Regions from separate parts of the Streptomyces hazeniae genome, predicted to be linked through region 1. Evidence: predicted binding sites of a transcription regulator. Region 1 holds the regulator's gene; the other holds the start of a gene.
What was found. Region 1 encodes HspR, which represses chaperone genes until heat shock. Its sites were predicted from a motif close to TTGAGNNNNNNNNNCTCAA; they were not measured.
Positions count from the first base shown of each region.

Region 1 (15,293 bases):
GGAGCGTGACCAGCTCGTCGGCGAGGCGGCGGAAGGTGGGGGAATCGGTGCGCTCGTCGCGCAGGGTGGTCAGCTTGTGTGCCACCAGCGGGTGGTCGACGACGTGGGTCTGCATGACCTCGACAGTAACGGAGGCATCTGCACGCCCAGCAGTGGCGTACGCCCGGCACCGGGGGAGACAGTGGTCGTGTACGCCGGAGGTGTGCATATGCCCGACAAAGGGAGAGCCCGCGAGCGGGGACCGGCCGCCGAGACGGCCGGCGAGGGCGCGAGCCCCGAGATCGACCACGAGCGGCTGCGGCGGCGCGCCCGCTTCCTGCGCGAGCTGAACGAGGCCAAGGAGCTCCGGGAGCGCGTCCAGCCGCGGCGCGCCCGGGTGGCACGTATGCGGCACCAGATGCGAATGCGGACCTTTCGCTGGTGAGATCGGCGGGTCGGGACGCCCTCCCCCGGAAACCCGACACGACGCCACGTCGAAGAGGCTTCGCGAAGCCGCTGTTTCTGCCACGATTCGACTGGGACCGCACGGTCGCGATCGCACGGTCCTCGTCACCAACTCGGGCACACGGAAAACCAGTGGGAGAGTCAGGTGTATTTCGCCGCACTGCTCGCTCGCACCGACGACGGATGGCAAGCGAGCGACACAGAACTCGACGACGTGGAGACGCTCACCGATCTCGCCGACCTGGCCCGGGAGGCCGTGGGCGACGAGGAGACGGTGCTCGTCTGCATCGAACAGGACGGCGCCTGGTTCGGCGTCGTCCGGGTGGACGGGGAGGACGACCCGCGCGTCTTCGTCTCCGACGCCGCGGCCGCCATGCGCAGCGCCTACGGCGAGATCCTGCTCTCCGACGAGCTGCTCGGCCGTGAACCGGAGGACCTCGCCGCCCTCGAGCAGCTCGTGGACCTCGACGGGACGGAGGACGGCGAGCCGGAGTCCGCGACGGCGGACGGCCCGGCCGACGACTCCGGGTCCGAGCAGGTGCCGGCCGGACCGCTGGGTGACGCGGAACTGCTCACCGACCTCGGCATGGACCCGGCGGCGGTGCTGTCCCTCACCGCGGAGGACGCGCTGACGGAGATCGCCGACGCCCTCGGCTGCACGGACATGCTCGAAGCCGTGCGCTGAGCCCCGCCGCGGGCGGCCGACGTCCGGGGCGCGCCGGTGGCGCTTCGCCCGGCCCGGTGTGCGGCTCCGGTGCGACGCCCGTGCGACGGAGCGCGGGCCGCCCCGGCCCCTCCCCTCGGGCCGGGCTTCGGCGCGTGGCGGTCCCGGCCACCGTCCCGGCGGAGCCGGCATCGTCGTGCCCGCCCTCCCGTGCGCGGGGCCCCGATGAGCGGTACCGGCACTGCGCACCCGCGGCCGGCGGGCGGCGCGGGCTCCGGGGGACGGCTGCGGAGTCGCCGCGCGCCGGGGCATCCGGCGGGTGCGGTAGAACGGGCTCATGAACGACCCCGTGCGGGACCCGTGGGCGGAGCCGATGCGCCAGGCGCTCACCGAGGCGCGCCTCGCCCTGGAGACCGCCGACGTCCCCGTCGGCGCCGTCGTCCTCGGCCCGGACGGCGCGCCGCTCGCCCGCGCCCGCAACGCGCGCGAGGCCACCGGAGATCCGACGGCCCACGCCGAGGTCCTCGCGCTCCGCGCCGCGGCCCGCGCCCGCGGCGAGTGGCGCCTGCCCGGCTGCACCCTCGTCGTCACCCTGGAGCCGTGCACGATGTGCGCGGGCGCCGCGGTGCTCTCCCGCGTGGAGCGGGTGGTGTTCGGCGCTCTCGATCCCAAGGCGGGTGCGGCGGGCTCGCTGTGGGACGTGGTGCGCGACCGCCGTCTCAACCACCGCCCCGAGGTGGTGCACGGCGTCCTGGCCGATGCCTGCGGCGCGCTCCTCACGGACTTCTTCCGCGGGGCCCGGGAGACGCCGCACCCCGGCTCACGCCCCCGCCCGGATACCGATTTCGGCTGACGGCGACGGTGGGATAGGCTTCCTCTCGGTAGCGTGTCCGAGCGGCCGAAGGAGCTCGCCTCGAAAGCGAGTGAGGGGGCAACTCCTCCGTGGGTTCAAATCCCACCGCTACCGCTCCGCAGTACGGCGAAGGGCCGGACCCGACGGGTCCGGCCCTTCGCCGTGTCCGCTCCACTCCCGGCCCCTCCCCCGCGTCGCTCCGCGCGCTTCCGTCCCGGGACTGGGCCGCGGGCGGTCCCGGGTGGTTAGACTCGCGCGATCGAACGGCAGATCGCACACGAGATCGACACGGGGCCGGCAGGGCCGGGAGGCGCAAGCGGTGGACATCAAGAAGGTCGTGGTTTACGTCGTCGTCGTCTTCGTCCTGTGGACGATCATCACGTCGCCCGCACGGGCCACGGAGTTCGTCGGGGTCGGCTTCGAGGGCATATCCACCGCCGCCAAGAGTGTCGGCGAGTTCATGACCGAACTGGTCGACTGACGGCGACGGCGGGCCGCCGGCCCCGGCCCGGGACCGCCCGCGCGCGGTTCCGTCCGGACCCGTGTTCGTCGTGCATCTGGCCCAACTGCCCAGCAACACGGAGCTTTCGGGTGCTTGCACGCCATGCGCCTGTCTTGTGATGCTATGACCGCTTTTGCCGGAACCGTGGACGGACCCGCACCCGCGAAGAGTGCGTGAAGGGTGGTTGCCGAGTGGACCGGTCACCGACGCTCCCCCAGGCGTCGCCCGGGCATCCCGTGGCGGCGGACGCCGCCGGAACCGGCGCGGCGGACGCCGGCGGCGCGCCGAGCGGCCCGGCGGGTACCGGCGGGACGGCCGCCGGGACCACCGGCCGGGCCGGTGCCGCACCCCGCAGCCGGAGCGCGGCGGCCCGTGCGCTGACGCAGGCGCTCTTCGACGAACTGTCCGGCCTGGAGGCCGGGAGCGCCGCGCACAACCGGGTGCGGGACGCGCTGATCGAGGCCAACCTGCCGCTGGTCCGCTACGTCGCCGCCCGCTTCCGCAGCCGCAACGAGCCGATGGAGGACGTCGTCCAGGTCGGCACCATCGGGCTCATCAACGCCATCGACCGCTTCGACCCGGAGCGGGGCGTCCAGTTCCCCACGTTCGCGATGCCGACGATCGTCGGGGAGATCCGCCGGTACTTCCGGGACAACGTGCGGACCGTGCACGTGCCGCGCCGACTGCACGAGATGTGGGTGCAGGTCAGCGCGGCGACCGAGGATCTGACGGTGCTGCACGGCCGCTCGCCGACCACCGCGGAGATCGCGGAGCGGCTGCGGCTGAGCGAGGAGGACGTGCTCGCCTGCATCGAGGCCGGACGCTCCTACCGGGCGACGTCGCTGGAGGCCGCGCAGGAGCGCGAGGACGGGCCGCCCGGTCTGCTGGACCGGCTCGGCTACGAGGACCCGGAGCTGGACGGCGTGGAACACCGCGACCTGGTACGGCACCTGCTGGTGCAGCTGCCCGAACGCGAGCAGCGCATCCTGCTGCTGCGCTACTACCGCAACCTGACGCAGTCCCAGATCAGCGCCGAGCTCGGCGTCTCGCAGATGCACGTGTCACGGCTGCTGTCCCGGAGCTTCGCCCGCCTGAGGGCCGCAAACCGGATCGACGCGTAACTCTTTCGAAGGACCCGCTGAGCGGACGGCAGGTCTCTGATCGGCAAACTTTGTCGACTTGGCGCTACGTCGTGTTGCTGACTTGTGACATTCTGCGAGTAGCGCGTTTGATGCGGCCGCACCCGAAGGTATGGAAGAGGAGGTGCCTCTCACCCGAAGGGCGCCGCCGCGACCCGTCCGCGACCTCAAGGGGGTGGCATGTCCGTAGAACTGGGCAGCTCGAAGGTGCTCACCGAGACCACGACCGACGACGACGCACTGCACGGCCTTCCCGCGGTGCCCGAGGAGACGGCACCCCCCGCCGACAGCGCGGCGATCGACACCCGCACCCTCTCCCGCTCCCTGTTCCTGCGGCTCGCCGCGCTGGACGCGGACAGCCCGGAGCGCGGATACGTCCGCGACACCCTGATCGAGCTCAACCTCCCGCTCGTGCGGTACGCCGCGGCCCGCTTCCGCAGCCGCAACGAGCCGATGGAGGACATCGTCCAGGTCGGCACCATCGGGCTCATCAAGGCGATCGACCGCTTCGACTGCGAACGCGGCGTCGAGTTCCCGACGTTCGCGATGCCCACCGTCGTCGGGGAGATCAAGCGCTTCTTCCGCGACACCTCGTGGTCGGTGCGGGTGCCGCGCCGCCTCCAGGAGCTGCGGCTGGCACTGACCAAGGCCGGCGACGAGCTGTCGCAGATCCTGGACCGTTCGCCGACCGTCTCCGAACTCGCCGCGTGCCTCGGGGTGTCCGAGGAGGACGTGGTGGACGGCCTGGCGGTGGGCAACGCCTACACGGCCTCGTCGCTGGACACGCCCTCGGTCGAGGAGGACGGCGGCGAGGGTTCGCTCGCCGACCGCCTGGGCTACGAGGACACCGCGCTGGAGGGCGTGGAGTACCGCGAATCGCTCAAGCCGCTGCTGGCCCGGCTGCCCGCCCGCGAGCGGCGCATCATCATGCTGCGCTTCTTCGCGAACATGACGCAGTCGCAGATCGGCGAGGAGGTCGGCATCTCCCAGATGCACGTCTCCCGGCTGCTGACCCGGACGCTGGCGCAGCTGCGCGAGGGCCTGATCTCGGAGGAGTGAGCGGTCCGGCGCGCGGGCGGCCGGCCCGCGCGCCGACGGACCGCGTCCGCCGGGCGGCGGCCGCGGGACGGCGTGACGGGGCCGGCCGCGCCGGCGCGACGGAACGTCAGGAGAGCGCCAGCCAGGCGACCCCGGCCAGCACGGCGACGACCACGACGATGCCGAGGATCATGCCGAGACGCGGGCCGGAACCGCCGGTCGCGGCGGCACGCTGCTGCGGCGCGCCCTCGTCGACGAAGGCGCGGAACATCTGGGTGCTGCCCGCGGGGTCGGGCTGTCCGCCCGGATTCGGGCCCTGGGGTGCGTGAGGGTTATGAGCCATGGGTCAGGACCCTAGCGAACCGCGCCCGGCCGAAACAGCCCCGGTCCCCGCCGGAGAACGCCGTCGCGCGCCCCCGGAACCCGTCGGGAGGGGTCATCCGCACGCAGATCAACTTGCGTGCAACAACCAATCGGTCTTATGGTTGCCCTAAGCAACGAAAGACGGGTGGAGGAGGTCACCAAGGTGTCCGGGGAACCGGAGGACGCGGAGCCGGACCTCCGCCACTACCGCGAGCTGGCCCGCCAGCTGCGCTCCGTCGGCGTCGTCAACCGCGAGCTCGCCCGGCGCCTGCCGCACGACTGCCCGCCGGCGTCCGCGGGCCTGCTGACCCTGCTCCGCCGGCACGGCGAGATGCGCATGAGCCGGCTCACCGAACTGCTCGGCATCGACCTCTCGGTCACCAGCCGCCACGTCGCGCACGCCGCCGACCGCGGCTGGATCGAACGCCTCCCCGACCCGCACGACGGCAGATCCCGGCTGCTGCGCCTCACCCACAGCGGCGAGAGCCGTCTCGACGAGCTGAGCGAGCTGGCCACCGAGACCATGCGCGAGTTCCTCGGCGACTGGAGCGCCGAGGATGTCGCCACCCTGAGCTCGCTCCTGGAACGCCTCGGCCGGACCTTCGGCGACTGCCGCGCCCGGGGCGGCCACAGCCCCCCGCCCGGCACGGACGCCGCACCCGACCCCGCCACCAGCCGCACGTAAGAGAGAAGCGACCCCTCGCATGGCAACCAGCACGCGCCCCCACGCGCACCGCGCCGGCGGACCCCGGACGGACGGGTCCGCGGCCGCGCCGCCCATGACGCACCGCCAGATCATGGAGGCCCTGTCCGGGCTGCTGCTCGGCATGTTCGTCGCGATCCTGTCGTCGACGATCGTCTCCACCGCACTGCCGCAGATCATCGCCGACCTGGACGGCAGCCAGAGCTCCTACACCTGGGTGGTCACCGCCACCCTGCTCACGATGACCGCCACCACCCCGCTGTGGGGCAAACTCGCCGACCTCACCAGCAAGAAGGTGCTGGTCCAGACGTCGCTGGTCGTCTTCGTGCTGGCGTCCTGCGGCGCCGGCCTGTCACAGAACACCGGCACGCTGATCGCCTTCCGCGCGGTGCAGGGCATAGGCATGGGCGGCCTGACCGCCCTGGCGCAGATCATCCTGGCCGCCATGATCTCGCCGCGCGAACGCGGGCGGTACAACGGCTACCTGGGCGCCACCTTCGCCGTCGCGACCGTCGGCGGCCCGCTGCTCGGCGGCGTCATCACCGACACCGCCTGGCTCGGCTGGCGCTGGTGCTTCTACGCCGGCGTCCCGTTCGCCGTGATCGCGCTGCTGGTCCTCCAGAAGACCCTGCACCTGCCCGTGGTCAAGCGCCAGGGCGTCCGGATCGACTGGCTGGGCTCCGGCGTCTTCGCGGCCTCCGTCTCGCTGCTGCTGGTGTGGGTGACCCTGGCCGGCGACTCGTACGCCTGGCTGTCGTGGCAGACCTACGCCATGGTGGGCGGCTCGGTGGCGCTCGCGCTGCTCTTCCTCCTCGTCGAGTCGCGGGCGAAGGAGCCGATCGTCCCGCTGCGGCTGTTCCGCAACCGCACCATCACGCTCGCCTCGCTCGCGTCGCTGTTCGTCGGCGTCGCGATGTTCGGTGCGACGGTCTTCCTGGCCCAGTACTTCCAGCTGGCCCGCGGCGAGTCGCCGACCATGGCCGGGCTGATGACCACACCGATGATCGGCGGGCTGTTCGTCTCCTCGACCGTCTCCGGGCAGATCATCACCCGGACCGGGCGCTGGAAGGCGTGGCTCGTCGCGGGCGGCGTGCTGCTCACCGGCGGCCTCGCCCTGCTGGGCGGCGTGCGCTACGACACCGCGTACTGGCAGGTCGCGGTGTTCATGGGCCTGCTCGGCCTCGGCGTCGGCATGATGATGCAGAACCTCGTCCTGTGCACCCAGAACCAGGTGGACACGCGGGACCTCGGCGCCGCCAGCTCCGTCGTGACCTTCTTCCGCTCGCTGGGCGGCGCGGTCGGCGTCTCCGTGCTGGGCGCCGTGCTCGCCGAGCGCATCGCGGACTACGTGCGCGAAGGCATGGCGGAGCTGGGCGCCCCGGCCGGCGGCTCCGGCGGGGCAGCCGGCGGCATCCCCGACCTGAGCGAACTCCCCGCCCCCGTACGGGCGGTGGTGGAGAGCGCCTACGGACACGGCATCGCCGACATCTACCTGTACGCGGCGCCGATCGCGCTGGTCGCGCTGCTCCTGGTGGTGTTCATCGCGGAGGTGCCGCTGCGCACCAGGTCCGCGATGGAGGAGGACGCCGCGCAGGAAGAGCCGTCCCTGACGAAGACACCCGCCGCCCCGGTGACCGGCGACGCGGTGACCGGCGACGCGGTGACCGCCGCCCCGGTGACCGCCGCCCCGGTGACGCTCGACGCCGCGAGCGCCCCGGCCACGCCCGCGCCGCGGCTCGCGGGCACGGTGCGGGCCGCGGACGGCACCGGCCTCCCCGCCTCCCGGGTCACCCTGATCTCCCTGGACGGACGGCAGCTCGGCCGCTGCGTCACGCACGCCGACGGCTCGTACGCGCTGGACGCCCCCGGCGTCGGCAGCTATGTGGTGATCGCCGCCGCCGACGGCCACCAGCCGCAGGCGTCCACCGTCGCCCTCGGCGAGGGCCGGGTCCGTCACGACCCGGTGCTGGCGGGCACCACGGGCCTCACCGCCCAGGTGCGCAGCGCCACGGACGGCCGCCCGGTGCCGGAGGCGAGGGTCGTGGTGACCGACGTGCGCGGCGATGTGCTCGCCACCGGCAAGACCGGTGAGCAGGGCGACTTCACCTTCGACGAGCTGCCGGCCGGCACCTTCACCGTCGCCGTGAACGCGCCCGGGCACCGGCCGGCCGCCCGGCCGGTCGACGTCGACGCGCTCGGCGCCCGCTGTGTCGAGATCGCGCTGGCCCCGGGCGCACGCCTCCAGGGCAGCGTCCGGGCGGGCGCGGACCGCCGTCCGCTGGCCGACGCGCGGGTCACGCTCGTCGACGAGGCGGGCGGCGTCGTCGCCACATCGACGACGGGGGAGGATGGTGCCTACGCGTTCACCGACCTGGCCGAGGGCGAGTACACCGTCGTCGCCAGCGGCTACCCGCCGGCGGCGAGCGCGCTGAAGGTGGACGGCCGCGGCGTCGACGGCTACGACGTCGAGCTGTTCCATCCCGAGTCCTGAACGGCGCGCGACGAGGCGCGGAAGGAAGGAACACGAGCTGATGGCAGGCGTACGTGCGGACATCCGGACCCGTGACGGCTGGGCGGTGCGGCACGCGGTGCTGACCGTCACGGACGCGGCGGGCGAGCAGGTGCTGCGCGCGCCCGTCGACGACGACGGCTCCGTCCGTACCGACGAGCCGCTGCCCGCGGGCTCGTACACGGTCCTCGTCACCGCCGTCGGCTACGCCCCCGCCGCCGTCACCGCCCTGGTGACCGCGTCGGGGCGGGCCGACGTCGGCACCCTGGAGCTGGCCCGGCAGGACGGCACCCGGCTGCCCGCGCCGGGCCCGTGGACCATCGACCCGGCGCACTCCCGGGTCGCCGCCACCGCCCAGCACCTGGGGATCTCCAGCGTGCACGGGCGGTTCACCGCGTTCGGCGGCCGTATCGACATCGCCGAGGACCCGGAGAAGTCCCGCGTGGAGGCGGTGATACGCGCGGACAGCATCGACACCGGCAACGCGCTGCGCGACCGGCACATCCGCTCCGCCGACTTCCTCAACGTCGCCGAGCACCCGGACATCACCTACCGCACCACCGGAGTCGAGGCGGCCGGCGCCGACCGGTGGACCGTGCGCGGGCAGCTGGCCATGCACGGCCTGGTGCGGAACGTGGACCTCGACCTGACCTGCCTGGGCACCGGCCCGGACTCCGCAGGCGCGCAGCGGGCGGCGTTCCGCGCCACGACCGAACTGCGCCGGCACGACTTCGCGATGACCTACAACCAGGTCGTCGCGGCGGGCATCGCGGCCATCGGCACCACGCTGAAGGTCGAGCTGGACATCCAGGCCGTGCAGGGCGAGTCGCTGCCGTCGACGCCGGAGTAGCAGCGCCCGGACCGGCACACCCCACGTGACTCGGGCGGAACCCGCCCTTCCGGGGGCGGGTTCCGGACGGGTTCCGTACCCGTTCCGCGGCGGTCGACGGCCCTCCGCCGCGAACAGCGGGCGGCGCACGGGTGACGGACGGGTGCGGCGCCGCTGGTGGGCCTCCCCCGCTCGCGCGGAAGGTGACCGGCGTCACCGTCACCACGTGCAGCTGATTCAACACTCAACGTTACTGAAAACGGATGGTCGGACGTGCATCCGGCGCCGCTTCCCGACAGACTCTCGACCGCTGTCCGTCACACCAAGCGGAAGGTCTGTCACCATGCGTCACCTCGTGAAGTCCGCAGCGGCGATCCCGTTGCTGGCCGCAGGCGCTCTCGTCGGTCTCCTCAGTGGCACGGCGACCGCCGCGCCCACGGCGCCCGACTCGCTCTACGCCCCCTCGGCCCTCGTCCTCACCGTGGGAGACGGCGAGAGCGCCGCCACCGCGGTGCCGCTGCGCGCCGTCACCCTCACCTGCGGCCCGCAGGCCGCGGGCTCCCACCCGGCCGCGGCCGCCGCCTGCGGTGAACTCGCCTCGGCCGGCGGGAACTTCGCCTCGATCGGCACCGGCGGCTCCGACCGCTTCTGCCCGCTGGTCCACGACCCGGTCGTCGTCACCGCGACCGGCGTGTACGACGGTCGCCGAGTCGACTTCGAACGCACCTACGGCAACGCCTGCGAGATGGGAGCCTCCGGCACGGCGGTCTTCGCCTTCTAGGCAGGCTCTCCGCCCAGACGTCCCGCGAGCGCCTCCCCGCGGCGGGACGGGCCACCCGGCCCACCGGGCGGACGTGGGGTCCCCCCGTGCCCCATGTCCGCCCGGCTTCTCCTTCCCGGCTCCTTCCCGGCTCTTTCCCGGCCCCTTCCCGGCTCCTTCCGGACCCGCGTCACCCCGCCCTCCGGGCGGGCGGCCGCTCAGCCGCGGGGGTAGGTCTGGGCGTCCATGACGTCGAGGTTGAGGAAGCGGGGCTCGCCCGTGCAGAGTTCGCGCATGCGGGCCGCGACCTCCTGCGTCTCCGGCAGGTCGTTGTTCCGCATCGCCGCCTCGTAGGAGGGGAACTCCACGATGTCGACGTAGTGGTCGGTGCGTTCGCGGTCGTGGGTGTGGAACTCGTGCGTGAGGGTGCGCTTCCCCTCGGTCGCCCGGAGGAACTCGTCGTAGAGCAGCTCCATCTCCGCGGGCCGCTTCGTGTCGTACTCGATGACCTGGATGAACGTCATCGCCATCACTCTCTCGAAGACCGGTTCCGATGATGCTCGCCCCCTCCTTCCATCCTGCGCCCGCGCGCGGCGACCGGCACGGCGGGACGGGCAGGGACGCCGGACCGAGCGGGACGCCGACGGCCTCCGTCGCCTCCGCAGGTGCGGAGGCGACGGAGGCCGTCGGTGTGCGGGGCCGCTCAGTCCCGGCGGGAGCGCTTGGGCCGCCAGACGACCAGCGCGCTCGACTGGTGCACCTCGCTGTACGGCACGAGGTCCCGGCGGTAGGAGGCGTGCACCTGCTGCTCGCGCTGACGCATCGCCACCGCCGCTCCCTCCACGGCCTGCTGGAGTTCGGCGACCCGCGACTGGAGCGCGGTGACCTGGTTCTCCAGCTCGATGATGCGCTTGATGCCGGCGAGGTTGATGCCCTCGTCCTGGCTGAGCTGCTGCACCTGGCGCAGCAGCTCGATGTCCCGGGCCGAGTAGCGCCGGCCGCGGCCGGCCGTACGGTCCGGGGAGACCAGGCCGAGACGGTCGTACTGGCGGAGCGTCTGCGGGTGGAGCCCGGAGAGCTGCGCCGCCACCGAGATGACGTAGACCGGGGAGTCGTCGGTCAGCTCGTACGGCTGCCGCCCCCCGAAACGCTGGCTGTTGCCGCCTCGGCCGGGCATCTCAGTCTCCCTTCGCTGCCTTGAACAGCGCCGCTCTCGGGTCCTCGTCCGCGGTGGCGTCGCGGTAGGCCTCGAGAGTGTCCCGCGCCTTGTCGCCCAAGTCACCCGGCACCGCCACGTCGACGGTGACCAGCAGGTCGCCGCGGGTGCCGTCCTTCCGGGTGGCGCCCTTGCCGCGGGCCCGCATGGTGCGGCCGCTCGGGGTGCCCGGCGGCAGCTTGAGCGTGACCGGCGGGCCGCCGAGGGTCGGCACCTTGATCTCGCCGCCGAGCGCGGCCTCCGGGAAGGTGACCGGCACGGTGACCGTGAGGTTGTCGCCCCTGCGCCCGAAGACGGGGTGCTTGTCGACGTGGACCACGACGTACAGGTCGCCGTTGGGGCCGCCGCGCTCGCCGGGGGCGCCCTTGCCGCGCAGCCGGATGCGCTGCCCGTCGGTGACGCCCGCGGGGATGCGGACCTGCATGGTGCGCGAGGAGGTCGCCCGCCCGCTGCCCTTGCAGACCTCGCACGGGTCCTGCGCGATCAGGCCGCGGCCCTTGCAGTCCACGCACGGGTCGGTGAGCGAGAAGCCACCGCCGCCGCCCCGGCTGACCTGGCCGGTGCCGACACAGGTCGGGCACACCCTCGGCGTGCCGTTCTTGTCGCCGGTCCCGGAACAGGCCTTGCAGGCGGCGGAGGAGGACATCCGCAGCGGCACCGTCGCGCCGTCCACGGCCTCGGTGAAGCTGAGCGTCACCTCGGACTCGACGTCCTGCCCGCGCCGCGGCTGCGTACGGCCGCCCGTACCGCCGCGGTTGAACAGGCCGCCGAACACGTCGCCCAGACCGCCGCCGAAGCCGCCGCCCTGGGGTCCGCCGGCCGGGCCGCCCTGGGTGCCGCCGAAGAGGTCGCCCAGGTCGAAGTTGAACGAACCGCCGCCCGCCCCGGGCCCGGGGCGGAATCCGCCGCCGCTCCCGAAGAGGGCGCGCGCCTCGTCGTACTCCTTGCGCCGCTTGGCGTCACCGAGGACGTCGTACGCCTCCGAGGCGTCCTTGAAGCGCTCCTCGGCGGACGCGTCGCCCCGGTTGGCGTCCGGGTGGTTCTCCCGGGCGAGCTTCCGGTAGGCCTTCTTGATCTCGGCCTCGGTGGCGTCCTTCGGGACGCCGAGGACCTTGTAGTAGTCCTTCTCGATGAAGTCCTTGGTGCTCATCCCCGACGTCCCTCCTCTCCTGCGTCTCCGTACCCGACGTCAGCCCTCGTCCGGGCCACCGTCGTCCTCGTCGTCAGCCGCCTGCTCGTCCGGCTCCCCCTGCGCGCCCGGCTGCGGTTCGGCGACACCCACCCGCGCGGGACGGATGGTGCGCTCGCCGATGCGATACCCGGGCTGGAGGATCTGCACGCACGTCGTCTCGGTGACTTCCGGCGAGTACGAGTGCATCAGCGCCTCGTGCACGGTCGGGTCGAAGGGCTCGCCCTCCTTGCCGAACTGCATCAGGCCCATCTTGGCCGCGACCATCTCCAGCGACTCGGCGACCGACTTGAAGCCGCCCACCAGCTCGCCGTGGTCCCGGGCGCGGCCGATGTCGTCGAGCACCGGCAGCAGTTCCGTCAGGAGGTTCGCCACGGCGATCTCCTTGACGGAGACGCGGTCCCGCTCGACCCGGCGGCGGTAGTTCTGGAACTCCGCCTGGAGCCGCTGAAGATCCTGCGTCCGTTCGTTCAGCGCGGTGCGGGTCTGGTCGAGCTGCGCGGTCAGCGCCGCGCCCCCGGCCGCCGCACCCTGCCCGTCGGTCGCGTCCCCGGCCGGGCCGGCCGGGGCCGCCTCCTCCTCGGAGGCGGACCCGGCGGCCGCTGCCGCGTCGTCGGACGCGGCGTCGGTTTCGGCGTCGGCGGGGACGTCGGGCTCCTGCGCGAAGCCCGGGGTCTCCTCCGTCACGCGGCACCGTCCTTCGGCTTGTCGTCGTCCACGATCTCGGCGTCGACGACGTCGTCGTCACCGTCGGCCTTGGCCTCACCGGCGCCGGCTCCCGCGCCGGCCTCGGCGCCGTCGCCGCCCTGGGCGGCCTGCGCGTCGGCGTACAGCGCCTGGCCCAGCTTCTGGCTGGTGGCCGCGACCTTCTCGGAGGACTCGCGGATGGCGGCGGTGTCCTCGCCCTTCAGCTTCTCCTTGAGGTCGGTGAGTGCTTCCTCGACCTCGGTCTTGACGTCCCCGGGGACCTTCTCGTCGTTGTCCTTGAGGAACTTCTCGGTCGTGTAGACGAGCTGCTCGGCCTGGTTGCGGGTCTCCGCGGCCTCGCGGCGCTTGGAGTCCTCGTCGGCGTACTGCTCGGCGTCGCGCATCATGCGCTCGATGTCGTCCTTCGGCAGCGCGGAGCCGCCGGTGACGGTCATCTTCTGCTCCTTGCCGGTGCCGAGGTCCTTCGCCGCGACGTGCATGATGCCGTTCGCGTCGATGTCGAAGGTGACCTCGATCTGCGGCACACCGCGCGGGGCCGGGGGCAGGCCGGTCAGCTCGAACATGCCGAGCTTCTTGTTGTACGCCGCGATCTCGCGCTCGCCCTGGTAGACCTGGATCTGCACGGACGGCTGGTTGTCCTCGGCCGTGGTGAAGATCTCCGAACGCTTGGTCGGGATCGTGGTGTTGCGCTCGATCAGCTTGGTCATGATGCCGCCCTTGGTCTCGATGCCGAGGGACAGCGGGGTGACGTCGAGCAGCAGGACGTCCTTGACCTCGCCCTTGAGCACACCGGCCTGGAGGCTGGCGCCGATGGCGACGACCTCGTCCGGGTTGACGCCCTTGTTGGCCTCCTTGCCGCCGGTCAGCTCCTTGACCATGTCGGCGACGGCGGGCATGCGGGTCGAGCCGCCGACCAGGACCACGTGGTCGATCTCGGACAGCTGGATGCCGGCGTCCTTGATCACGTTGTGGAACGGCGTCTTGCAGCGGTCCAGCAGGTCCTGGGTGAGCTGCTGGAACTGGGCGCGGGTGAGCTTCTCGTCCAGGTGCAGCGGGCCCTCGGCGGAGGCGGTGATGTAGGGCAGGTTGATCGTGGTCTCCGAGGAGGAGGACAGCTCGATCTTCGCCTTCTCCGCGGCCTCGCGCAGACGCTGGAGCGCCATCTTGTCCTTGGCCAGGTCGACTCCGTGGCCGGAGTGGAACTGCTTGACCAGGTGGTCGACGACGCGCTGGTCCCAGTCGTCACCACCGAGGTGGTTGTCGCCGTTGGTCGCCTTGACCTCGACCACGCCGTCGCCGATCTCCAGCAGCGAGACGTCGAACGTACCGCCACCGAGGTCGAAGACCAGGATGGTCTGGTCCTCCTTCTCCATGCCGTAGGCGAGCGCGGCGGCGGTCGGCTCGTTGACGATGCGCAGGACGTTGAGGCCCGCGATCTCACCGGCCTCCTTGGTGGCCTGCCGCTCGTGGTCGTTGAAGTAGGCGGGGACGGTGATGACGGCGTCGGTCACCTTGTCGCCCAGGTAGGACTCGGCGTCCCGCTTCAGCTTCTGGAGCACGAACGCGCTCATCTGCTGCGGGTTGAAGTCCTTGCCGTCCAGGTTGATCTTCCAGTCGGTGCCCATGTGGCGCTTGACCGAGCGGACCGTACGGTCCACGTTGGTGACGGCCTGGCGCTTGGCCACCTCACCGACGAGCACCTCGCCGTTCTTGGCGAAGGCGACGACGGACGGCGTGGTCCTGGCGCCCTCGGCATTGGTGATGACGGTGGGCTCACCGCCCTCGAGAACACTGACGACGGAGTTCGTCGTACCCAGGTCGATGCCGACCGCTCGTGCCATTTCGGGTTCCTCCAGCTGATGCCTTGAGTGGATATGGCTCAAGAGTGCATGAGGCCCACGGATCTGTCAAAGGACCTGAGTCGTGCACGCTCAACTCTTATGCTGCACTTATGTGCACACCGGCATCACCGCAGTTCAGAGCACCCCCAGGTCCTCCCGATGCTGGGAGCCCCCGCACTTCGGCCGGGCCCGCGGCATCCCGTCAGCCCGGAGCGGCCTGCGAGTGCGGCAGGCGGTCCGACGCCTCGCACCACTCCACCGCGACCACGGCGGCGTCGTCCCGCAGCTCCCGGCCCGTGTGCCGGTCCACGGCGGCCAGCAGCCGGTCCGGCAGCACCTCGATCGGCGTTCTCAGCAAGGTCTCCGCCACCGGCAGCAACGGGAAGAACCGCCCGCCGGCGTCCCGCGCCTCGTCGATGCCGTCGGTGTACAGCAGCAGCCGCTCCCCCGGCTCCCATTCCCGGACGGACGCGGGGAAGTCGCCGGCGAACAGGTGCGCGAGCCCGAGCGGCGGCAGCGCGTCCTCGGGGCCGAC
Region 1 covers NZ_JAVREQ010000013.1:16,271-31,563, reverse strand. The annotation lists gene upp (uracil phosphoribosyltransferase) at 1-115, opposite strand, end outside; gene RM572_RS15555 (hypothetical protein) at 209-424, shown strand; gene RM572_RS15550 (tRNA adenosine deaminase-associated protein) at 590-1,129, shown strand; gene tadA (tRNA adenosine(34) deaminase TadA) at 1,446-1,961, shown strand; tRNA gene RM572_RS15540 (tRNA-Ser) at 1,989-2,075, shown strand; gene RM572_RS15535 (hypothetical protein) at 2,281-2,442, shown strand; gene RM572_RS15530 (RNA polymerase sigma factor SigF) at 2,655-3,584, shown strand; gene RM572_RS15525 (RNA polymerase sigma factor SigF) at 3,783-4,661, shown strand; gene RM572_RS15520 (hypothetical protein) at 4,768-4,983, opposite strand; gene RM572_RS15515 (MarR family winged helix-turn-helix transcriptional regulator) at 5,167-5,688, shown strand; gene RM572_RS15510 (MFS transporter) at 5,708-8,197, shown strand; gene RM572_RS15505 (YceI family protein) at 8,238-9,065, shown strand; gene RM572_RS15500 (SSI family serine proteinase inhibitor) at 9,388-9,825, shown strand; gene RM572_RS15495 (hypothetical protein) at 10,023-10,328, opposite strand; gene RM572_RS15490 (heat shock protein transcriptional repressor HspR) at 10,508-10,981, opposite strand; gene dnaJ (molecular chaperone DnaJ) at 10,983-12,170, opposite strand; gene grpE (nucleotide exchange factor GrpE) at 12,210-12,896, opposite strand; gene dnaK (molecular chaperone DnaK) at 12,893-14,758, opposite strand; gene RM572_RS15470 (PP2C family protein-serine/threonine phosphatase) at 14,961-15,293, opposite strand, start outside.

Region 2 (15,293 bases), on a different contig from region 1:
GTTCCCCTCCTCGGCCAGCCAGGCCAGCGCCGCGGGGGTGACGTCCAGCAGGAGCCGCCGGTCGGCGAGCCGCCGCTGGAGGGCGCCGATCTGCAGCTCGGCGATCCGGGCCAGTTCCGCGCCGTCGAGCGCGGAGAAGACGACCACGTCGTCCAGCCGGTTCAGGAACTCGGGCCGGAACGCGGACCGCACCGCGGCCATCACCTTCTCCCGCCGCTCCTCGGGCTTCTCCAGGCTGTCGGTCAGGTGCTGGCTGCCGAGGTTGGAGGTGAGGATGAGGAGGGTGTTGCGGAAGTCGACCGTGCGGCCCTGCCCGTCGGTGAGCCTGCCGTCGTCGAGGACCTGGAGCAGGATGTCGAACGCCTCGTGGTGCGCCTTCTCGACCTCGTCCAGCAGCACCACGCTGTACGGCCTCCGCCGCACCGCCTCGGTGAGCTGGCCGCCCTCCTCGTATCCGACGTAGCCGGGCGGGGCGCCGACCAGCCGGGCCACCGCGTGCTTCTCGCTGTACTCGCTCATGTCGATGCGGACCATCGCCCGCTCGTCGTCGAAGAGGAAGTCGGCGAGCGCCTTGGCCAGCTCGGTCTTGCCGACGCCGGTCGGGCCGAGGAAGAGGAAGGAGCCGGTGGGCCGGTCGGGGTCGGCCACCCCGGCGCGGCTGCGCCGTACGGCGTCGGACACCGCGCGCACCGCCTCCGTCTGGCCGATCAGGCGGCGGCCCAGCTCGTCCTCCATGCGCAGCAGCTTCTGCGTCTCGCCCTCCAGCAGCCGGCCGGCCGGGATGCCCGTCCAGGAGGCGACGACGTCCGCGATGTCGTCCGGGCCGACCTCCTCCTTGACCATCAGTTCCCTGGGAGCGGCCGCGGCCTGCTTGTCGGCGACCTCCTCGGCCTCGCTGGCCTCCTCCAGCTCGCGCTCCAGCGCCGGGATCTCGCCGTACAGCAGCTGGGAGGCGGCCTCGAAGTCGCCGTCGCGCTGCGCACGCTCGGCCCGGCCGCGCGCCTCGTCCAGGCGTTCCTTCAGCTCACCGACCCGGTTGAGGCCCTGCTTCTCCTTCTCCCAGCGGGCGGTCAGGCCGCGCAGCTCCTCCTCCTTGTCGGCGAGCTCGCGGCGCAGGCGCTCCAGGCGCTGCACCGAGCCGGGGTCGGTCTCGTTGGTGAGCGCGAGCTCCTCCATCCGCAGCCGGTCCACCGCGCGCTGGAGCTCGTCGATCTCCACCGGGGAGGAGTCGATCTCCATCCGCAGCCGGGAGGCGGCCTCGTCGACGAGGTCGATGGCCTTGTCGGGGAGGAAGCGGGAGGTGATGTAGCGGTCGGAGAGGGTGGCGGCGGCGACCAGCGCGCCGTCCGCGATCTGCACCTTGTGGTGCGCCTCGTAGCGGCCCTTGAGTCCGCGCAGGATCGCGATGGAGTCCTCGACGGTGGGCTCGGCGACCAGCACCTGCTGGAACCGGCGCTCCAGCGCGGCGTCCTTCTCGATCCGCTCGCGGTACTCGTCCAGCGTGGTGGCGCCGACCATTCGCAGTTCGCCGCGGGCCAGCATCGGCTTGAGCATGTTGCCCGCGTCCATGGCGGAGTCGCCGCCCGCGCCTGCGCCGACGACGGTGTGCAGCTCGTCGATGAAGGTGATGATCTGCCCGTCGCTGGACTTGATCTCGCCGAGCACGGTCTTCAGCCGCTCCTCGAACTCGCCGCGGTATTTCGCGCCGGCCAGCATGGCGCCGATGTCGAGGGCGACGAGGCGCTTGTTCCGCAGCGACTCCGGGACGTCGCCCTTCACGATGCGCTGGGCCAGCCCCTCCACGACGGCGGTCTTGCCGACGCCGGGCTCGCCGATCAGCACCGGGTTGTTCTTGGTGCGGCGGGAGAGCACCTGCACGACACGGCGGATCTCCTGGTCGCGGCCGATGACCGGGTCGAGCCGGCCCTCGCGCGCGGCCGCGGTGAAGTCGGTGCCGAACTTCTCCAGCGCCTTGTACGTGCCCTCGGGGTCGGGGGTGGTGACCCGGCGGCCGCCGCGGACCTCCTCGAACGCCGCCAGCAGCTTCTTGTCGGTGGCGCCCTGCTCCGCGAGCAGCTCGCCGGTACGCCCGCCGCGGGCGGCGACGCCGATCAGCAGGTGCTCGGTGGAGATGAAGGCGTCGCCCAGCTCCTTGGCCCGCTGCCCGGCGTCGGCGATCACGGCGAGCAGCGCACGGTCGGCCTGCGGACGGGAGACGGTGGAGCCCTGGACGCGCGGCAGTCCGGCGAGCTCCCGCTCGGCGCCGGCCCGCAGCGCGGCCTGGTCCGCCTCGACCCCGGCGAGCAGGTCCTGGATGTTCTCGTTGTCCTCGCCCTCGAGCAGGGCGAGCAGCAGATGGGCCGGGGTGATGTCGGGGTGCCCGTCGGTGACGGCCCGGTCGTTGGCCGCGCTGATCGCGTCCCGGCTCCTGTTGGTCAGCTCGGCGTCCACGCTCGTCTCTGCCTCCTTCTTCCTCGACATCCCATGGCTTGCACGGTCCACGGTACAACAAGTTGAGTCTGTTCCACTCAACTATATCGGCAGCAGTCCGCGCAGTGCTCGCGAGGGCACCCGCGAGCCGCCCCCACCACCGTGAAGCCCCGCGCTACGGTCGGGGCATGGCCCTCCAGGACGACCCGGCGTTCCTCGCCTTCTGGCGCGAACGCCACTACTCCACTCTCACCACCTTCCGCCCCGACGGCACGCCGCACGTGGTCCCGGTGAGCGTGACGTACGACCCCGGCACGCGTACGGCCCGGGTGGTCGCGCGCGGGACGAGCCGGAAGGTGCGCAACGTGCGGGCGGCCGGGCCGGAGGGCAGCCGGGTCGCCCTGTGCCAGGTGGACCGCCGGCGGTGGGCCACCCTGGAGGGCCGGGCGGTGGTCCGCACCGAGCCCTCACTGATCGCCGACGCCGAGGAGCGGTACGAGGCGCGCTACGGCCGGCGCCCGAAGCCCAACCCGGAGCGGGTGCTGATCGAGGTCACCGTCGACCGCACCATGAGCCGCCTCTGACGCACGCCGCAACCCCCGGCGCGCGGGACACCCCCCCGGCGACCCCCGCCCCCGCACGCCCCGCACGCCCCGGACGACCCGGATGTCGCACCCCTCCCGGCCGCCTCCCGCACCTCGCACGCCCCACCGGTCGGCCCACTCCTGCACTCCACGCCTCCCAGGCGTCCGGTACCCGGCGCATTCCTTGCCGGTAAGCGACGAGGCAAGACGCTTTCCAGCCAGATTTCGATGACCCTTCCCGGCCCTTGACGCGGGACGACCCACCCCGGCACGCCGGGCGCACATCCGTACGAATCCGCGCACATGCCGCAGTGTTCTGCGTCACACGGCGGTCGCGTGGGCCCACCGGCGCGAGTTGTCCAGACCTCTCACACTCACCGATGGCGACGCTGCGTCGAATCTTTGGGCCGGATCGAGCCTGGCTGACTTTCGCCACTCAGCCATAGCGTGCGCCGCGGATGCGAGGAGATCCCTCGCGCCGGTGTCTCGGGAGGAGCGCACCTTGCGCCGATTCAGACGAATATCCCCATCCGCCCGTAACCGCCTCATCGGTATCGCCGCAGTGGCCGGAACACTCGCCCTCGTGCCCGTCTCCGCCCCCACGGGAGCCGCCGCCGACGCCGCCCGCTCCACGACCGCCGCATCGGTCGACGCGGAGTGCCGCACCGCTGAGGGCCACGGAAACTCCGAGCCCAGCCACGCCGAGGGCCACGGCAACGCACCCGCCGCCGCCCGCGTGGCCCGCCCGCACGGCCACGACCACGCCGCCCACGAACCCAACGCGGTGAGCGCGAAGAAGGCCGCCGCGATGGAGCGGGCCCTCGACAAGAAGCTCGACCGGATGCGCGCCGACGGTCTGCTCGCGCAGAAGAAGGGCAAGAACGGCCAGCTCGCCCCCGTCACCATCCCCGTCTACTTCCACGTCGTCCACGACGGCGCGACCGGCAAGCTGACCGCCGGCGACATCGGCGCCCAGATGGACGTCCTCAACGACGCCTTCGGCGGTGTCGGCTCGGGCAACACCGCGTCGCCCTACAGCTTCGAGCTGGTCGACACGACCTACACGGACAACGCCAACTGGTACAACGGCCTCCAGCCGGACAGCGCGGCCGAGGCCAACATGAAGTCCAGCCTCCGCCAGGGCGGCGCGAACGCGCTGAACTTCTACACCGCCAACCTGGGCGGCGGCCTGCTCGGCTGGGCCACCTTCCCGACCTCCTACCAGAGCGAGCCGGAGATGGACGGCGTCGTCGTCCTCGACGCGTCGCTGCCGGGCGGCTCGGCCACCAACTACGACGAGGGCGACACCGGCACGCACGAGGTCGGCCACTGGATGGGCCTGTACCACACCTTCCAGGGCGGCTGCGGCGGCCAGGGCGACTACGTCTCGGACACCGCGGCCGAGGCCAGCCCCGCGTTCGAGTGCCCGACGGGCCGCGACACCTGCAGCGGCGGGGGCGCCGACCCGATCCACAACTTCATGGACTACACGTACGACTCCTGCATGACCCTGTTCACCCAGGGCCAGGTGGACCGCATGAACGAGTTCTGGACGGCCTACCGCGCCTGACCGCCGTGCGCGAGGGCCGCATACCCTCCGCCGGCCGCCGCGGGCCCGTACCGGTCACGGTGCGGGCCCGCCGCCGCGCGGACGGGACTGTTGAATCTGCGACAACTTCGTTGTCCATCGGGCAACTTGAGCACCGCGCGTGGCCCTACGAACCGGTACCGCCACGCAGAGCGAGGACATCGATCACGGTTCGTCCACAGGTTCCACTTCTGTTGCCTCCTCGCACTGCACCTGTGGCTGTTCACGGCATACGCTGGCCTCGACCCGCCCGGCGCTCTGCTCGCGCGCCGTGGTGCTCGCCCGACCAACGAGCCACACCACCGGTTCGCCATCCGAGCAGCAGGGGGCCGACTTGGGTACCAACATGATGTCAGTCTTCGGCATCTCCGCGGAGGAAGAAGAGATCTACCGGCACTTCCTCCGCCATCCCGGCACCCCCGCGGACGACCTCCACGTGAAGATGCACATCGACGCGCCCGTCGCGAAGCGGGCGCTGGAACGTCTCCGGGAGTTCGGCCTGGTGCGCGACAGCGGCGAACGCCACGCGTACACCCCGACCAATCCCGACATCGCCATGGCCCGGCTGATGGACCGCCGCCTGCACGAACTCCACGAGGAGATCATGCGGGTGACCCAGTCACGCTACGTCATCGATGCTCTACGCGCGGAGATGGGCTCGCGTACGCCCGCCCCGCAGGGAGTGGAGCAGCTCACCGACCTGGCCCAGATCCGCAGCCGGATCGACGACCTGGCGTTCTTCGCCCGCGAGGAGATCCTCTCGGTCGAGCCCTACACCGAACTCACCCCGGCCAACATCGACCACGCCCGGCCGCTGGACATGCGCTGCCTCAGACGCGGGGTGCGCATCCGGAACGTCGTGCTGCGCAAGGCGACCACCCACCCGCCGACCGTCGCCTACCTGCGGGAGCTGGCGCACAAGGGCGCACAGATCCGCGTCGCCGACGACGCCTCCGAACGCATCCTGGTCTACGACCGCCGGGTCGCCCTGGTGCCCGTCGACCCCGGCGACACCTCGCGCGGGGCGCTGCTGGCCCACGAGAGCGGCCTGGTGTGCAACATCATCGCGCTCTTCGAGAAGATCTGGGACCAGGCCGAGGACCTGCTCACCGCCATCAGCGAGCCGGACGGCACACCGACGCTCTCGGAGATGGAGCGCCGGGTGCTCGCCTCGATGGTGTCGGTCGGCAAGGACGAGGCGGGTGCGCGGGAGCTGGGGATCTCCGTACGCACCTACCGCCGGCACGTGGCCGACCTGATGCGGGTGCTGGGCGCGGCGAGCCGCGCCCAGGCGGCGCTGCTGGCCCGCGAACACGGCTGGGTCTGATCCCGGGCCCGCCGAGGCGGGCCCGGTCCTCCACGGGGGCGCGCGGCCGCGCGCCCCGGGTCAGGTCTCGGCGAACCAGCCACGCATGGCCGGGTCCGCCATCACCTCCTCCACCTCGGTGCGGACGGCGTCACAGCCGTCGGTGCTGCCCAGCATCACGTGCAGCACCACACGGTCCCGTTCGACCTCCGGCAGGCAACTCCAGTGGGGCGGCAGCAGTCCCAGAAGCCGGACGACCGTGGTCTCTCCGCCGGGAGCACAGGGCTCCCGGCGCACCACCACGATGTCCATGAAGGCGCAGCTGAGGACCGTACTGCTGTCGGCCCTGGTCACACTCGTCATCGGCACGTTTCCCCCTCCGGAACGTCCAGAATCGCTTCGGCGCCGTCGCACATCGCCGCGATGCCCGTGGGCAGCGCGACACGCACGTCCGGCGCGAACTCCGGTGCGTGATTGGCCGGAACGCCGCGCGCTTCGCCACGCATGCCGTACGCACCGTCGGCATGCGCTCGCGCGGCGGCCCGCCATGTGCGGGCCCCGGTCACCCCCAGCATCCAGTACGCGGTACGCACTCCGGCAGCGCCGTGCACGTCCGCGCCCGCGGCCCCGAACCAGGCAAAGTCCTCGGCCGCGGTTCCAGCCTGCCACGGGAGTACCCGCTCCGTCCCCAACAGACGCGCATGGCCACCCCGCAGGGTGGTCGTCAGGTCCGCGTCGGGCTGCAGGACGGGTGAGCGCGCGGCGACGGCGAACTCCGGTTCGCGCGGGCAGCCGCCCGCCGCGCACTCGCCGCGCACGATCCGTTCGACGGCCGTCTCCATCCGCGCCAGCGCGCCCGGGGAGAAGGCGCGCAGGCCGACCGACAGGGCGGCCGACTCGGGAACGACGTTGGCCCGTTCGCCCGCGTGCAGCGCGCCGACGGTCAGCACGGCCTGCTCGGCGGGCGCGGCCTCCCGCGACACCACGGTCTGCAGGCGCAGTACGGCCGCGGCGGCGGTGACCACCGGGTCGACGGTCAGCTGCGGCGCGCCCCCGTGCCCGCCGCGGCCGTGGATGCGGACGTCCAGTGCGGTGCTGCCCGCCAGCACCGGTCCGTCGCCGTGGGCGACCGTGCCCGCAGGCAGCGGCGCGGTGTGCTGGGCGAGCACGACGTCGGGGACGCCGAAGCGTGCGTAGAGGCCGTCCTCCAGCATGGCCCGGGCGCCGTCCAGGGTCTCCTCGGCCGGCTGGCCGACGACGAGCACGGTGCCGCGCCAGCGTTCGCGGCGGGCGGCGAGCATCGCCACGGCGCCGTACAGCGCCGCGAGATGCAGGTCGTGGCCGCAGGCGTGCATCACTCCGGGCACCGAACTGGCGTAGGCGAGGCCGGTGTTCTCGGTGACGGGGAGCGCGTCCAGCTCGGCGCGCAGCAGCACGGTGGGGCCGGGCGGGCGTCCGTCCCCGTTCCCGTCCCCGTCCCCGGAAGGGGCGGACGTCAGGACGCCGACCACGCCGTGCCCGCCCACCCCCCGCGTCACCGTGCAGCCCGCACGCTCCAGGGCGTCGGCGAACCGGGCCGCGGTGCGCGACTCCGCACCGGACAGCTCGGGATGGGCGTGCAGGTCCAGGTACAGCTCCAGGGCGGCGCGCAGGACGTCGGAGGGCACGGCCGGACCGCGCGGGCCGGGGCCCGGGTCCGCGCCCGCCGGGTCCGCGACCGCCGCCGTGGCCATCAGCGCCTCCTTCGGGTACGCGTTCCGAGCGTGCTGCACGCGTTGCGCATATGCCGAGCAGTCCGCTGACACCGGTTGTCAGCGGTGTGACAGCGGAAGCCGTGCGGATCTGCCAGTGGCGCCGGGTCCAATGGTTCCGACGCCGGGGCGCGCAGCCGGAACAGCCGGCCGCCGGCGCGACTTGAGGAGACACCATGGCTGAGAAGACGCAGCTCGCCACGCTCGCCGACGAGATCCTGGAGCTCGAGTCGGAGACCTTCGAGATCTCGGACTACTCCGACGCGGCCGAGGTCGTCCTGGCCGGTTCCACCTCCTGCTCGTCGACCTCGACCTGCTCCAGCACCACCAGCACCACCTCCTGCAGCGCCTGATCCGGTTCCCACCGGACTCGGGTATCTCAGGTACCCCAGCGGCCCGTTCCCGTACCGCCGTCTCCGGCGCGGGAACGGGCCGCTGCCGTGTGTGGCGGCGACGGGGAACGGGGCCTGCGGGCCGCTCTGCTGACGTTGCGGGTGCGGCACGGGAACTCCCCTCGGGGGTTACGGGAACGGGTGCGGTACGCGTTTGACGTCGGCTGCCGGAAGGTCGTCGGCCCGTCTGCCCGCCTGTCTGAGCCCGGTGAGCAGCCGGGGCGTCCGCAGCACCCGCTGCCGGTTCCATCCGAAGTCGAGCGGCAGCAGCCCGGGAACGGTCGCGCAGACCGTGTGCAGGCCCATCCGCCGCTGCTCGGGCGCCGTCTGGTCCACCGCGATGACGTCGTGGCCGGCGTCGGCCAGCGCGTCGACGAGCAGCCGCAGGTCGTCCACGAGGTCGCCGGTGCGCGGCCGTTCGCGGTGCCAGTCGGCGAACAGCTCCGGGATGCCGCCGCGTCCGGCCGGTTCCAGGAACTCCCGCGAGTGGTGCGCCATGCCGGGCAGCCCGTGCAGCTGGGCGTGGTCCTTGAGGTGCAGGACGCGGCCGAAGTCGGCCGCCATGGCCTCCAGTTCCGCCTGCCGCTCGGTGACCTGGTACGGCAGGTGCGGGATGTAGGTGAGCACCTCGGAGAGCGCGGACTCGACGGCGTCCTCCGGGTCGAACCCGGCGGCGGCGCCGAAGGACAGCGTGCCCGGGCCGCCGTCCCGGCGCACCGCGAGCCCGGTGACCACGGGGACCGGCAGGTCCATCCGCGTGTCGTAGGCCCGCACGTCGTAGCCGTGCATGCCGGCCCGGTCCAGCAGCGACCGCACGGTGCGGCCGGTGCAGGAGCCGAGGTCGATCTCGGTGAGCGGGGTGCGGGTGTGCCAGGCCAGCAGGAACGCGTCCCGCTCGATCAGCTCCAGCAGCGCGAACAGCATCGCCTCCACCGGACTGCCGCCGGTGGCACAGCCGTTGGAGCACTCGAAGACGAAGTTGTCCGCCGCGACACCCGCGCTGTAGTGCACCAGCCGGGCCGGCACCAGGATCGGCCGGTCGTCGCGCAGCGAGTGGCCCCACAGCCAGGGGATCGCCCGGGCCGGGTCGAAGGGGCTGACCATGGGGTCGGTGGCGTAGGTCTCCGGGGCGTAGAAGCCGCACGCGGCGGGGTCCAGCACCGGCTCCCCGGCCGACCGGAGGGCGTCGAGGGAGGCGACGACGGGCTGTTCGGGACGACGGCGGTGGGTGCCGGCGTAGCGTTCCAGGCCCTCCAGGTAGGTGAGCAGCCGGCTGGTGGTGTAGCGGCTGGCCTGGCCGCTGAAGGTCACGTCGTTGAGCCCGGCGTAGCCGCGTACGAAGACGCTGCCCGCGACGGGGGCGGTGGTGGTCGAGGCCGGGTTGATCCAGGTGCCCGAGCCGAGGGCGCCGCACACCGGGTTGGCCAGCGCGTCGCCGGGTAGCGGGAACGACTCCAGGGGCCGGACGCGGTAGCCGTCCGGGTCCGGCTTGGGCGCCGGGCCGAGCGGTATCCGGCCGGCCTCGGGGGTGTCCGGCACACGCTGCACGCAGTGCGGGCACAGCGGTTCGGGGAGCATCGGGAAGGTGGCCAGCGCGAGCGTGGCCAGGTCGACGCGGGTCACGCGCGGCAGCCCTTCGGCTCCGGGTGACGCCGGCACGGCCCGGGGCGGCCGCAGCGCGGCCACCGGACCGGCCGGGGCCGGGTCCGACTCGTGGACCGGGCCGAACGCCGACGACCAGGCGGCACGTACGGCGTCCACCGCGAACGGCGTGAGCAACGGCCAGTCCTCGGCGCCCTGCAGGGGCTGCCGGCCCTCCAGGGCCTCGCGTTCGGAGCGGCTGCGCAGCCGCTGCCAGCGCATGCCGAGGCACCGCCCGCAGCCGGGGGCCTCCGCCTCGCCGCCCCACGGTCCGATGAGCACGGCGCGGGCGGTGAGGTGCACGGTGGCGTGCGGCCGCACCGCGGCGTACGGGTCGCCGGCGGCGTCGCCGAGCACGTCCGCCGCGCCGAGCGGCACCACCAGCGGCTGCGGTCCGGCGTCGGCGGCGCAGGCGGGGAACTGCACGTAGCGGGGGTCGAGTTCGCGCTGCAGGTGGGCGCGCGCGGACTCCAGCGCGCGCGGCCCCGGGGAGGCGGCGGCGTCCGCGGGCGGCGGCACGGTGGGCGTCGTCGTCATGCGCGGTCGCTCCAGCGGAAGGTGCGCAGCGCGACCAGCCCGAAGAGGACGGTGAAGCCGGTGAGTCCGGCGCAGGCCAGCGCGACGTCTGCGGTGCTGCCGTCACCGAGCAGCGCGACGGACACGCCCTCGTTGAACCAGCGCAGCGGGAGCACGTGGGAGCCGGTCTGGATCCACTCCGGCATGGCGTCGATGGGGAAGAACGCGCCGGACAGGAACGCCATCGGCACCATGATGCAGTTGGCGATCGCGGCGACGGCCTCCGGCGTCTTCCCGTACGTGCCGACGATGACGCCGAGCGCGAGGAACGCGGTCACGCCGAGGATCAGCACCGGGATCATCAGCAGCACCCGGCCGTCGACCTCCAGGCCGAACGCGGGAAGCATCGCGACGCCGACGAACAGCACGGTCTGCGCCACGCCGACGGCGAGCGCCAGTACGTAGCGCGAGCCGAGCACGGTGGGCAGGCGGGTGGGCGTCATGCGGATGAGGCGCAGCAGGTCGTCGCGCCGCCACTGCATGAGGACGAAGCCGATCCAGAACACGGCGGAGTTGGCGACGCCCCAGGAGAGCACGCCGGGAGCGATGTAGCTGATGTAGGGCTTTCCGCTCTGGTCGACGTCCTGGCCGGAGAAGATCAGGCCGAAGACGACGAGGAAGAGCAGCGGGAAGGCGAAGGAGAAGAAGAGGGTGGTCTTGTCGCGCGTGTAGGCCCGGTAGCCGGCCGTGGTCAGCGCCGCGTACGCACTCATGGGCGTTGCTCCGTGTCGGGAAGGGGTGGGCGTGGGGGGTGTGTCGCCGTGGCGGGGTGCGGTCAGCGGTCGCCGGTCGCGGTGAGTTGCAGGTAGACGTCCTCCAGGCTGGCGGTGCGGGTGCGGACGCCCTGGAGCCCGGCGACCGCCTCGACGGCGCTGAGCAGGGGGCCCGCTTCGGTGGTCTCCAGCACCACCACGTCGCCGTCGACCTGCACGTCGAGCACGCCGGGGAGTTCGCGGGCGCGGGCCTCGGTGAGCCGGTCGGCGGGCACGAGCAGGCGGGTGTTGCCGCTGCCGGCGGCGACCAGCCGGGCGGGCGTGTCCAATGCGGTGATGCGGCCGTTCACGATGATCGCGACGCGGTCGCACAGCGTCTCGGCCTCGTCGAGGTGGTGGGTGGTGTAGACGATCGTGCGGCCCTCGCCCTTGAGGTCGCGCAGCACCTGCCACAGGTCGCGGCGCGCCTGCGGGTCGAGGGCGGCGGTGGGCTCGTCGAGGAAGATCAGCTCCGGGCCGTGCACCAGCGCCGAGGCGATGGCCAGCCGCTGCCGCTGGCCGCCGGACAGTCCCTCCACCTGGGTGTCGCCCTGTTCGGTGAGGCCGACCATGGCCAGGGTGCGTTCGGCGGCGTCGCGGGCGGCGCCGTACAGCGCGGCGACGGTCCGCAGGTGCTCGCGCGCGGTGAGGCGGACGAAGAAGGCCGACGCCTGGGTCTGCAGGCCGATGCGGGGCAGCAGCGCCAGGTTGCGGGGCCAGGGCGACGTGCCGAGGACGCCGACGGTGCCGGCGTCGGCCTGCCGCAGCCCCTCCATGATCTCCACCAGCGTGGTCTTCCCCGCGCCGTTGGGGCCGAGCAGTCCGAGGAACTCGCCGCGGCGGACGGTGAGGGACACGCCGTCGACGGCGCGGGTGTCGCCGTAGCGCTTGTGCACGTCGGTCAGTTCGACGGCGGGCTCCGGGCCGGTACCTGCGGCGGCGGCCGTGTCGGGCCCGGTGTCCGCGGCGGCGGCCGTGCCGGGGGGTGGCGTGGGGGTGGTGGACACGTGGTTCTCCTTCACGGGTGGAACAGCGAGGCGACGAGCAGGGCGGCGAGGACCGCCAGCCCGGCGACCACGGCGGTGGAGCCGAGCCCGTAGGCGGTGTAGACGGCACGGGCACGGCGCGGGTACCGCTTCGCCGCGGGGTCGCGGCGCAGGGCGAGGCGCAGGTAGTCACGGCTGGAGGCGGCCAGGGCGGTGGCGCCGGCGGCCTGGCTCACCACCTTGTAGCCGTCCAGCGGCGGCAACGGGAGCAGCATGGCCAGCGCCTGGACGGTGCCGATGAGCAGCAGCCCGGCCAGCCCGTCGCGGGTGGCGTCGTCGACCGGGACGAACAGCCAGAGCGCGCAGAACGGCAGCAGGAACAGCAGGTTCGCCACCGCCCCGGCGACGGCGGTGAAGATCCGGTCCCGGCGGCGGGGCAGGAAGAGGTAGTTCTCCACGCTGCAGTACATGATCGGGACCGGTTTCCAGCGCAGCCCGATCTCGCCGACGGTGCCGCCGAAGCGCACGGCGACCACGCCGTGCGCCAGTTCGTGCAGAGCCGTGGACAGCCACATCAGCAGCGCGGCGCCGGTGATGAGCACCGGGTTCGCGAACGTGGCGGCGGTCCCTTCGAGCACCTCGTCCGCGCGGAGCACCAGCATCGTCTCCATGGCGAGCACGGCGGCGAGCAGCGGCAGCAGGCAGAGGGGGTGCAGCAGGAAGCCGACGGCGCGGTGCAGCCGACGGGCGGTGGCGTCGGCGTCGGCGACCATGCGCAGCGTGCCGGTGGACGGCTTCGCCTCCTCCTCCGGCGGGTCGGCGGCGGGGCCGCCCACGAGCAGGCCGCGGCTGCCGAGCAGGGTGAGCAGCTGGGTCCAGTTGCCGTCGCCGAGCCGCCGCCCGAACGCCTCCGCGTACCCGCGCCCCAGCTCGGCCAGGGTGCGGGTGCCGTCCATCCGGGAGAGCAGGTGGTGCTCCCGCGGGCCGAGTTCGAACGACCGGCCGTCGCCGGTGTTCTTCACCAGGTGGACGAAGCGGTCGCCGCGCAGCACGGCGTCGCCGAGCAGCACCCCGGGCCGCAGTTGCGGGCGGTACTCCGCGGCGGCTCCCGGCCGCGGGTGCGGGCCCGGCGCCGCCTCCGGCGCCGCGCCGCCCCCGGTCCGCTCGGCGGGCGCGGTCACGTCGCGCCTCCGGGGCCGTCCTCCCGCAGCACGCGGTGCAGCACGTGGGAGAGGTAGGCCTCGTCCCGGATGGTCACGTGCAGCCGGTTGTTCGTCATGTGCATGTACGGGGAGAGGAGGACCTTCAGGGCCCCGTCCGGGTCGGTGATGCGCTTCTCGCGCGCGCCCTTGTCGAAGCCGAAGACCAGTGCGCCGTCGGCCGCCAGTTCCCGCACCCGGTCGCGCAGTTCGCGGCAGTGCGCGGCCCAGCCGGCGAGGAAGTCGGGCAGCTTCTCGTCCTCCCCGGCGGCGAGCGCCGAACGGATCGCGCCGAACATGCGGGACAGCGACGGCGCCGTGGCCGCGTAGTTGTTCTCGTACTCCTTGTCCCCGATGAAACCCGTGCCGGGGAACGCCTTGTGCCAGAAGTGGTAGTAGTCGTCCAGGAAGTCCGCCAGGTCCTCCTCGTCGGGCAGGAAGCAGGCGGCCATCACCATCATCAGCTGCGCCGACGTGCCCAGCAGCACGGTGCGCAGGTGCAGGTTCTTGGTGCGGAAGGCGTCCAGGACCAGTTCGCTGGAGTACCGGAAGTGCCACTCGGCCAGCTCGATCCCGGCCGGGCCGCCGTACTTGGCGTACTCCGGGTCGTACGGCATGGCGTGCCGCGAGTTGTTGGGCCGCAGGTTCATCCGGCCCTCGTCGTCGGTGTACGGGCTGCGTTCGGCGTCCGGGAACTCGATGTCGAACAGCGCGTTGTAGAACTCGTTGAGGAAGCCGGTGTCCACCTCGTACAGCGCCGGGCGTTCGGCGAGGAAGGTGTCGATCGCCTCCTCGGTGCGGCGCCGCACCTCCGGCTCCGCCTCGGGCGAGGACGGCCGCACCCGCAGCCGCACGTGCGGGCCCTCCAGCCAGTAGTTGATGAAGAACCAGTTGGCGAGCAGCCCGTCGGCGTCCAGTTCCCGCACCAGCGGGCGGACGCACTGGAGCAGGAGCGGGCGGGGGTTGGCGGCGTAGAAGACGTGGGTGGCCTGCCAGGCGCCCCGGTGCTCCCCGCCGGACGCGGCCCTCGCGGCGGCGTCCGTACCGGCGGGGGCTGCGGTGCCGGAGGCGGTCACTTCGGCGTTCACGTGCGGGTCCTTCCCTCGGGGGCGGGCGCGGTCTCCAGGGCCATCTCGGCGACGTGCCGGCCGCGTCCGGAGACGGTGTGCAGGTCGTCCTCGTCGGGCAGCGCCTCGCGGAACACCACGCGCGCCTCCGCCGTGCGCAGCAGCGCCTCGAAGGCGGTCAGCGAGAGGTGGCTGTCGAAGTCGACGTACTGCGGCTTGGCGCTGGTCGCGCCGCGCCCGCCGCCGTCCGAGACGGTGGCGAACACCCGGTCGGGCAGGCGGTGCCGGCGGCGCCAGCGGTGCCAGCCGAGATACCAGTCGGCGTCGGTGACGCCGGGTCCGCGCAGCGGGAGCGCCGAGGCGGGCGCGCTCCAGCTGCGCCGGCTGAGCACCACGCTGCCGTGCCGCACGCGGGGGCGCGTGGTCACCCCCTCGTCCGGCTCGCCCGGCGGGACGCCGCCCCAGACGTCGAGGCGGGTCATGGAGGTCGGGGAGAGCAGCAGCAGGGTGCGCGGGATCTCCGGGAGCGCCAGCGGGACCAGGTAGCCGAGGTAGACGGGGATCACCTCGCGGTCCAGGCGGGTGGAGCGCAGGACCAGCCGGTCGGCGTCGGCGTCGTGGACGATGTACAGGTCGTCCAGGTGCAGCCGGTGTTCCTCGGGCACGCCGCCGGTCTCGCCGGGGCACACGATCTCGTAGTCCAGCAGCCGGTCGTGCAGGTTGAGGTTGCTGGTCACCGGGCCGCCGGTGATCTCTGCGAAGACCGCGCCGTCGGGCGCGAGCCGCCGGGTCTCCTCGCGCAGCCGGTCCGCGAGCCCGTCGAAGCAGTGCGTGAAGCGGCTGAACGGGAACGACAGGCCGCCGTAGGAACGGTTGAGGACGACGAGCGGGTCGCCGGGCCGCTCGGCGAGCTGCACGTGGTGGCTGAGCGGCGCGAACGCCGGGGCCACGCCGTCGAGTCCGCCGGCGACGGCGTCGAGGAGGCCCTCGCCGATCTCCACCTCGGCGACGCCCGAGCCGG
Region 2 covers NZ_JAVREQ010000010.1:13,303-28,595, reverse strand. The annotation lists gene clpB (ATP-dependent chaperone ClpB) at 1-2,451, opposite strand, end outside; gene RM572_RS12990 (pyridoxamine 5'-phosphate oxidase family protein) at 2,619-3,014, shown strand; gene RM572_RS12985 (zinc metalloprotease) at 3,517-4,584, shown strand; gene RM572_RS12980 (helix-turn-helix transcriptional regulator) at 4,952-5,929, shown strand; gene RM572_RS12975 (hypothetical protein) at 5,990-6,271, opposite strand; gene RM572_RS12970 (amidohydrolase) at 6,268-7,641, opposite strand; gene RM572_RS12965 (thiazolylpeptide-type bacteriocin) at 7,836-8,012, shown strand; gene RM572_RS12960 (TOMM precursor leader peptide-binding protein) at 8,181-10,229, opposite strand; gene RM572_RS12955 (ABC transporter permease) at 10,226-10,981, opposite strand; gene RM572_RS12950 (ABC transporter ATP-binding protein) at 11,044-11,925, opposite strand; gene RM572_RS12945 (M50 family metallopeptidase) at 12,039-13,088, opposite strand; gene RM572_RS12940 (lantibiotic dehydratase C-terminal domain-containing protein) at 13,184-14,293, opposite strand; gene RM572_RS12935 (lantibiotic dehydratase) at 14,290-15,293, opposite strand, start outside.
Region 2: a site for HspR is predicted at 2,514-2,532, ahead of clpB (ATP-dependent chaperone ClpB). Genes of this name have one in related genera too.